2 regions of the Bradyrhizobium sp. SZCCHNS1050 genome follow, and region 2 is predicted to be linked to the other one. Evidence: riboswitches for the same ligand, from Rfam matches in the RefSeq annotation. Region 2 holds a riboswitch; the other holds the start of a gene.
The links. Region 2 has a riboswitch for S-adenosylmethionine ahead of QX094_RS09850 (O-succinylhomoserine sulfhydrylase). Riboswitches for the same ligand answer to the same signal wherever they lie in the genome.
Positions count from the first base shown of each region.

Region 1: it holds a riboswitch for S-adenosylmethionine, as region 2 does, so the genes downstream of both, QX094_RS07785 (homoserine O-acetyltransferase) here and QX094_RS09850 (O-succinylhomoserine sulfhydrylase) in region 2, are expected to answer to the same signal.

Region 1 covers NZ_JAUETR010000001.1:1,694,893-1,698,300, reverse strand. Annotated here, with positions in the region: gene hisC (histidinol-phosphate transaminase) at 1-162, opposite strand, end outside; gene QX094_RS07790 (chorismate mutase) at 200-1,033, opposite strand; SAM riboswitch at 1,231-1,310, shown strand; gene QX094_RS07785 (homoserine O-acetyltransferase) at 1,402-2,616, shown strand; gene metW (methionine biosynthesis protein MetW) at 2,620-3,285, shown strand.
Region 2 covers NZ_JAUETR010000001.1:2,158,036-2,161,443, forward strand. Annotated here, with positions in the region: gene QX094_RS09840 (MATE family efflux transporter) at 1-162, opposite strand, end outside; gene QX094_RS09845 (2'-deoxycytidine 5'-triphosphate deaminase) at 293-1,399, opposite strand; SAM riboswitch at 1,512-1,591, shown strand; gene QX094_RS09850 (O-succinylhomoserine sulfhydrylase) at 1,668-2,876, shown strand; gene QX094_RS09855 (GDSL-type esterase/lipase family protein) at 2,954-3,408, opposite strand, start outside.

The DNA of each region.
Region 1 (3,408 bases), 460 kb from region 2:
GGCCGCGCTCTTGAACGCCTCGATCGCCCTCGGCGAGGGACCAAACGGGGTCTCATTGGCCGACAGCTTGAAAACCTTGCGGCCAGGCTCCGGCTTGGGACTCTTGCCCGGCGTGTAGGGCGCGATGTCGAGGATGCCGGGGTTCGGCACGGGGCGGTTCATCATCAACTCCGGAAAATCATCACTGGCGCGAGGCGTCTCAGCTCGGAACCGTATAGCGTTTCGCATGGCCGCCGACGAGGGCCGTCGAGCGGACCGAGGCGCCCGCCGCGATCAGGGCAGCCTTGATCTTGTCGAGGTTCGACGGCGCCTCGATCGACACCAGCAGCGCGGCGCCGTCGAAGGCGGTATCGGGCACTGCGACCACGTCGGCCAGCGGCGATAGCGCGCGCGACACCTGCGCATTCCAGCCGGAGACGCGGATGCTCCAGGTCTCGACCTCCAGCACGAGCGCGTCGTCGGCGACCCGCGACACCGCGAACACCGGCAGCGCCGCCGGATGGTCGGCACGCTCGATGAACGGCATCCGGGCGATGATCTTCGGCGCGCCCACGGGCTCGAGCGTGATCCACCACGGCGTATGCCCCGATGTCGTCGACACCAGCGCAAGATCGCCCTTCGAGCGCGCCACGGCTTCGACGGCGGCCTGGGCGCTGAAATGGGCGACATAAGGCACCACGAAGCCGAAATGGAACCTGGCGGAATCGCGCATCGCGGATTCGCCGACCGACACGTCGGCGTGAACCGAGAACGGCGCCTGCACGTAAGTGAACGTCGAGACGATCACGCGCCAGATGCCCTCGACGGTGTCGAGCGGCAGGATGCCGCGATGGCGCTGCACCAGGCGCCGCATCATGTCGGCCTCTCGCGCCGGCCGGAATGCCGAGCCGACCTCCTGGGTCTTCTTGACCTTGATCAGCCGGTCGATGATGTCGGCCCTGTTCATCAGGAGCTGATGGACCTGCTCGTCGATCGCGTCGATCTCCTTGCGCAAATCGGCAAGCGAAGGCGGGGCAGGCGGCGGGTTGGACATGGGCTGGTCACTCTTCGCAGGCCACCGGTTAACGTGCGGCCGACTGGAACGGATGTCGTTCTCTCCGATGCGGGAGACGCGCGCAACAGCAAGTTTACCTTGTGCCGCCTAGGCTTGGCTGGTTTGCAGCCGTGGGGCGCCCGATCGGCGGTCAACCCCAGCTTGCCTTGACGCGGAGCGCCCGCGGGACTAGTTTCTGCCTGTTCCGTGGTCATTTGAGCCGGCCGGCTTGCAGCCACGTTAAAAAACTCGCTAAACAGGCCGGGGACGTTATCGATCCCGGCCGAACCCCAGTTCAGGCCGGGTTTTTCATGGCCTGATGTGTCACGTGGTTCGGGAGCCCTTGCCGGATGGCCGGGGTGAGAGACATGACAGGCCTGACGCCGAAACCCACCTCCGCGCTGCGCACGATTGCGCCCGAAGAGCGCTCGCACGAGGTCGATCATCCGAGCTCGCTGGTCGCGCAGTTCGGCGCCGACAAGCCGCTCAGGCTCGATTGCGGCGTCGACCTGTCGCCGTTCCAGATCGCCTACCAGACCTATGGCGAACTCAACGCCGACAGGTCCAACGCGGTCCTGGTCTGCCACGCCCTGACCGGCGACCAGCACGTCGCCAACCGCCATCCCGTCACCGGCAAGCCCGGCTGGTGGGAGACGCTGGTCGGCCCTGGCCGCCCGCTCGACCCGAGCCGTTATTTCATCATCTGCTCGAACGTGATCGGCGGCTGCATGGGCTCGACCGGCCCGGCCTCGCTGAATCCCGCCACCGGCAAGGTGTGGGGGCTCGATTTCCCGATCATCACCATCCCCGACATGGTGCGCGCTCAGGCCATGCTGATCGATCATCTCGGCATCGACACGTTGTTCGCCGTGGTCGGCGGCTCGATGGGCGGCATGCAGGCGCTGCAATGGACGGTGGCCTATCCCACCCGCGTGTTCGCGAATCTCGCGATCGCCTGCGCGACGCGGCATTCGGCGCAGAACATCGCCTTCCACGAGCTCGGCCGCCAGGCCGTGATGGCCGATCCCGACTGGGACCACGGCCGCTACGGCGACAAGGGCACTCATCCGCATCGCGGCCTCGCGGTGGCACGGATGGCCGCGCATATCACTTATCTGTCGGATGCCGCCCTGCATCGCAAGTTCGGCCGCCGCATGCAGGACCGCGAACTGCCGACGTTCTCGTTCGACGCCGATTTCCAGGTCGAGAGCTATCTGCGCTATCAGGGCTCGTCCTTCGTCGAGCGCTTCGACGCCAACTCCTATCTCTATCTGACGCGGGCGATGGACTATTTCGACATCGCCGCCGATCATGACGGCGTGCTGGCGGCGGCGTTCCGCGGCATCAAGACCCGCTTCTGCGTGGTGTCCTTCACCAGCGACTGGCTGTTTCCGACCGCGGAATCGCGGGCGCTGGTGCATGCGCTCAATGCCTCCAGCGCGCGGGTGTCGTTCGCGGAGATCGAGACCGACAAGGGGCACGACGCGTTCCTGCTCGACGTCCCCGAGTTCTTCGAGATCGCCAGCGCCTTTCTCGATTCCGCCGGCAAGGCGCGCGGCCTCAACGCCGCGAACGGAGGCTGAGCCATGAGCATGCAGGGCGTGTTGCCGCTGAACGGCTTTTCCGGCGGCGAGGTGCTGGCCTATCGGCCGGATCATCTGCTGGTCGCCGGCATGGTCGAGCGCGACTCCAAGGTGCTCGACATCGGCTGCGGCGACGGCGATCTCTTGCAGCTGCTGGAGAGCCGCGGCATCGACGGCCGCGGCATCGAGCTGTCGCGCGAAGGCGTCAATCATTGCGTCGCCAAGGGGCTCGCGGTGGTGCAGGGCGACGCCGACACCGATCTCGTCGACTATCCCGACGATGCGTTCGACTATGTGATCCTGTCGCAGACCTTGCAGGCGACGCGGCAGCCCAAGGTCGTGCTGGAGAATCTGCTGCGCATCGGCCGTCGCGCCATCGTCACCTTTCCGAATTTCGGCTTCTGGCGGCTGCGCCTGCAACTGCTCGTCGGCGGCCACATGCCGCGAACCGACAATCTGCCCTTCACCTGGTACGACACGCCGAACATCCATTTCTGCACCATCAAGGACTTCGTCCAGCTCTGCGATGAGATCGGCGTCAAGATGGAGCGCGCCGTCGCCCTTGACGCCTACGCCCGCCCCTTGCGTGTCGCCATGCCCTGGTGGTTCTGGAACATGTTCGGCGAGCAGGGCGTGTTCCTGCTGAGCAGGGCGGAGAAGGGGCGGTAGAGCGCGCTCGCTGCTGCAGCGGGGCGCGGTCTAAGTTGATGGCTCGCTCTCTCCACGTCATGGCCGGGCTCGTCCCGGCCATCCACGTCGTTCGGCATTTGGAGAGCCACGTGGATGCCCGGG
Region 2 (3,408 bases):
GACGCAGGTGCCGGCCGTGTTCGCGATGATGTTGGGCCAGGCCAGCGACAGCAGGGTGCGCAGGATGGGTCCGTCGACGAGCTTATTCCGGACCGGCTTCTCGGGGGGCGGCAACGCACGCCCCTCGCCGACCGGATTGTCGGCCAGGCCGATCTCGGACATCTCAGCTCCCCGCTCGGCCGCGCAGGCCGCGGCCGTGTTATCGTTCGATTGCTCTCGCTTTCCTAGCACGGCGCTGGCGCGCGCCCTGTGCGGCTGGCGCATTGGGGGTGCGCGGCAGACGCAGCCGCGCTCAGAGACGGAAATGCTTGGAGAGCTTCAGGCCCTGGGCCTGGTAGTTGGAGCCGATGCGGCTGCCATACATCGCATTCGGTCGCGCCAGCATCTTCTCGTAGACGAGACGGCCGACGATCTGGCCGTGCTCGAGGATGAACGGCACCTCGCGCGAGCGCACCTCGAGCACCGCGCGCGAGCCCTGCCCGCCGGCGCCGGCATAGCCGAAGCCGGGATCGAAGAAGCCGGCATAGTGGACGCGGAATTCGCCGACCAGCGGATCGAACGGCACCATCTCCGCGGCGTAGTCCGGCGGCACCTGCACGGCCTCCTTGGAGGCCAGGATGTAGAACTCGCCGGGATCGAGAATGAGGCTGCCGTCGGGACGTGCCTTGATCGGCTCCCAGAACTCCTCGACCGGATAGCCGGCGCGGCGGTCGACGTCGACGACGCCGGTGTGGCGCTTGGCGCGATAGCCGACATTGCCGTTCGCATTGCTGCCGGACAGGTCGACGGAAAGCGCGACGCCGCCGGTGAGATCGGCATCGTCGCGATCCACCAGTCGCTCGGCCTGGTGCAGCGCGATCAGTTCGTCCTCCGACAGGACCGCGTCGCGATAGCGGAAGCGAACCTGGGACAGGCGCGAGCCCTCGCGCAGCAGGACCGGGAACGTCTTCGGGCTGATCTCGGCATAGAGCGGGCCGTGATAGCCCGCGCCGATCATGTCGAAGCGTCGCGTGCCGTCGGCGATCACGCGGGTGAACACGTCGAGCCGCCCGGTCGAGCTTTTCGGATTGGCGGCCGCGACGATGTCCTTCGGCAGCGCCAAGCTCTCCAACAGCGGCACGATGTAGACGCAGTTGGTCTCCAGCACCGCGCCGTCGGCAAGTGCGAATTCGTGCAGCTTGAGCTCGTCGATGCGCTCGGCGACCGTCGCGCCCGGCCCGGGCAGGAAGCTCGCACGCACGCGATAGGCGATGTCGCCGAGCCGCAGATCGAGGCTCGCCGGCTGGATCTGGCTCTCGACGAAATCATATTCGGGGATGATCAGGCCAGCCTCCGTCATCGCCACGATCATGCGATCGGGGAGGATGCCGTGGGCGTCGGGGCTGAGCGAAAACGGCAAGACCTGATCCTTTGCAGGCGCCGGAACGGCGGCTTATGGAGCCAATATAGGGTCTTTTGACCGGTTATCCGATGGCTGGCTTGACGGAAAGGCCGGTTGCGACTATGAGCACGACTTATCCCGTGGTGATTTGAGCCGGCCGGCTTGCAGCCACGTTAAATAAGTCGCTAAACAGGCCGGGGACGAATGTGATCCCGGCCTTGAGGTTTTGTCCCAGGCCGGTTTTTTTGTGCCCATCGCCCGAGGCGGTGGCCACGATGGAGGTCACATGTCGAAGTCCCCCGCGAAGGCGCCGGCGTCGTTCGCCCACTATCGTCCCGAAACGAGGCTGGTGCATTCTGGCACCTTGCGCTCCGAATTCGGCGAGACCGCCGAGGCGCTCTATCTCACCCAAGGGTTCGTCTACGCCACCGCCGAGGAATGCGAGGCGCGCTTCAAGGGCGAGGATCCCGGCTTCATCTATTCGCGCTTCTCCAATCCCACCACGGCGATGTTCGAGCGCCGCATGATCGAGCTCGAGGGCGCCGAGGCCTGCCGCTCGGCCGCAACCGGAATGGCCGCGGTCACCACGGCAATCCTGGCTCCCCTCCGTGCCGGCGACCACGTCGTCGCGGCCAAGGCGCTGTTCGGCTCGTGCCGCTACGTGGTCGAGGATCTCTTGCCGCGCTACGGCATCGAGTCGACCCTGGTCGATGGGCTCGACCTCGCCCAGTGGCAGAAGGCGGTCAGACCCAACACCAAGTCGTTCTTCCTGGAGAGCCCGACCAATCCGACGCTCGACGTGATGGACATCCCCGCCATCGCCGAGATCGCGCACGCCCATGGCGCGCGGCTGATCGTCGACAACGTGTTCGCCACCCCGATCTGGCAGAGCCCGCTCGCGCTCGGCGCTGACGTCGTGGTGTATTCCGCGACCAAGCACATCGACGGCCAAGGTCGCTGTCTCGGCGGTGTGATCCTGTCGTCGGAGGCGTTCATCGCCGAGCACATCCACAATTTCATGCGCCAGACCGGCCCGTCGATCTCGCCGTTCAACGCCTGGGTCCTGCTCAAGGGCCTGGAGACCCTGGCGGTGCGCGTGCGCGCGCAGACCGAGACGGCGGCGAAGGTGGCCGACTTCCTCGCCGCGCATCGGAAGATCTCGCGGCTGATCTATCCGGGCCGCGAGGACCATCCGCAGGCGGCAACCGTCCGCAAGCAGATGCGCGCCGGCTCGACCCTGGTCGGCTTCGAGGTCAAGGGCGGCAAGGCGGCGGCGTTCCGCACGCTCAACGGGCTCAAGCTCGCGCGCATCTCCAACAATCTCGGCGACGCCAAGACGCTGGTCACGCACCCGGCGACGACGACGCATCAGCGGCTGACGCCGGAGGCGCGCGCCGAGCTCGGCATCAGCGAGGGCTTCATCCGCTTCTCCGCCGGACTCGAGCATGCCGACGATCTGATCGAGGATCTCGACGCCGCCCTCAACGCGGCGTAGCGAATGGCGAATAGAGAGTAGCGAGTAGTAGGATCTCTTTCTCTATTCGCTACTCGCTGTTCCCCACTCGCCCTCGATCACATCGGCCGATAGGTCGGCACCTCGGCCGGTGCGTTGATGCCGAGCTTGACCTGGCCGACCGAGCGGATGATGTCGTCGCCGAGCAACTGGGCGAAGCAGGCATAGCCCCAATCGCTCATGTGCAGGCCGTCCGAGATCACGAACTCGTTGATCGGGATCGCCTGGCGCTCGTGCCAGTCGCGCATCACCTCGAAGCGCGGGAAGATGCCGGCGTGATGCAGCTCGGCAATACGCCCGAGCAGCTTGTTCATGCGGCTGGCGTTCTCCGAGCGCTCGTTGACGCGCGGCGAATATTGCAGGTCGACCAGCACGACATCGGAGGCCGCCGCCTGGATCTTGGCAACGCCATCCTCGACCAGCCTGGCGGTCTCGGCCGGATCGAGATCGCGCAGCACGGCATTGGTGCCGACCTGCCAGATCACGAGATCCGGACGCCGGTCGATCACCGACG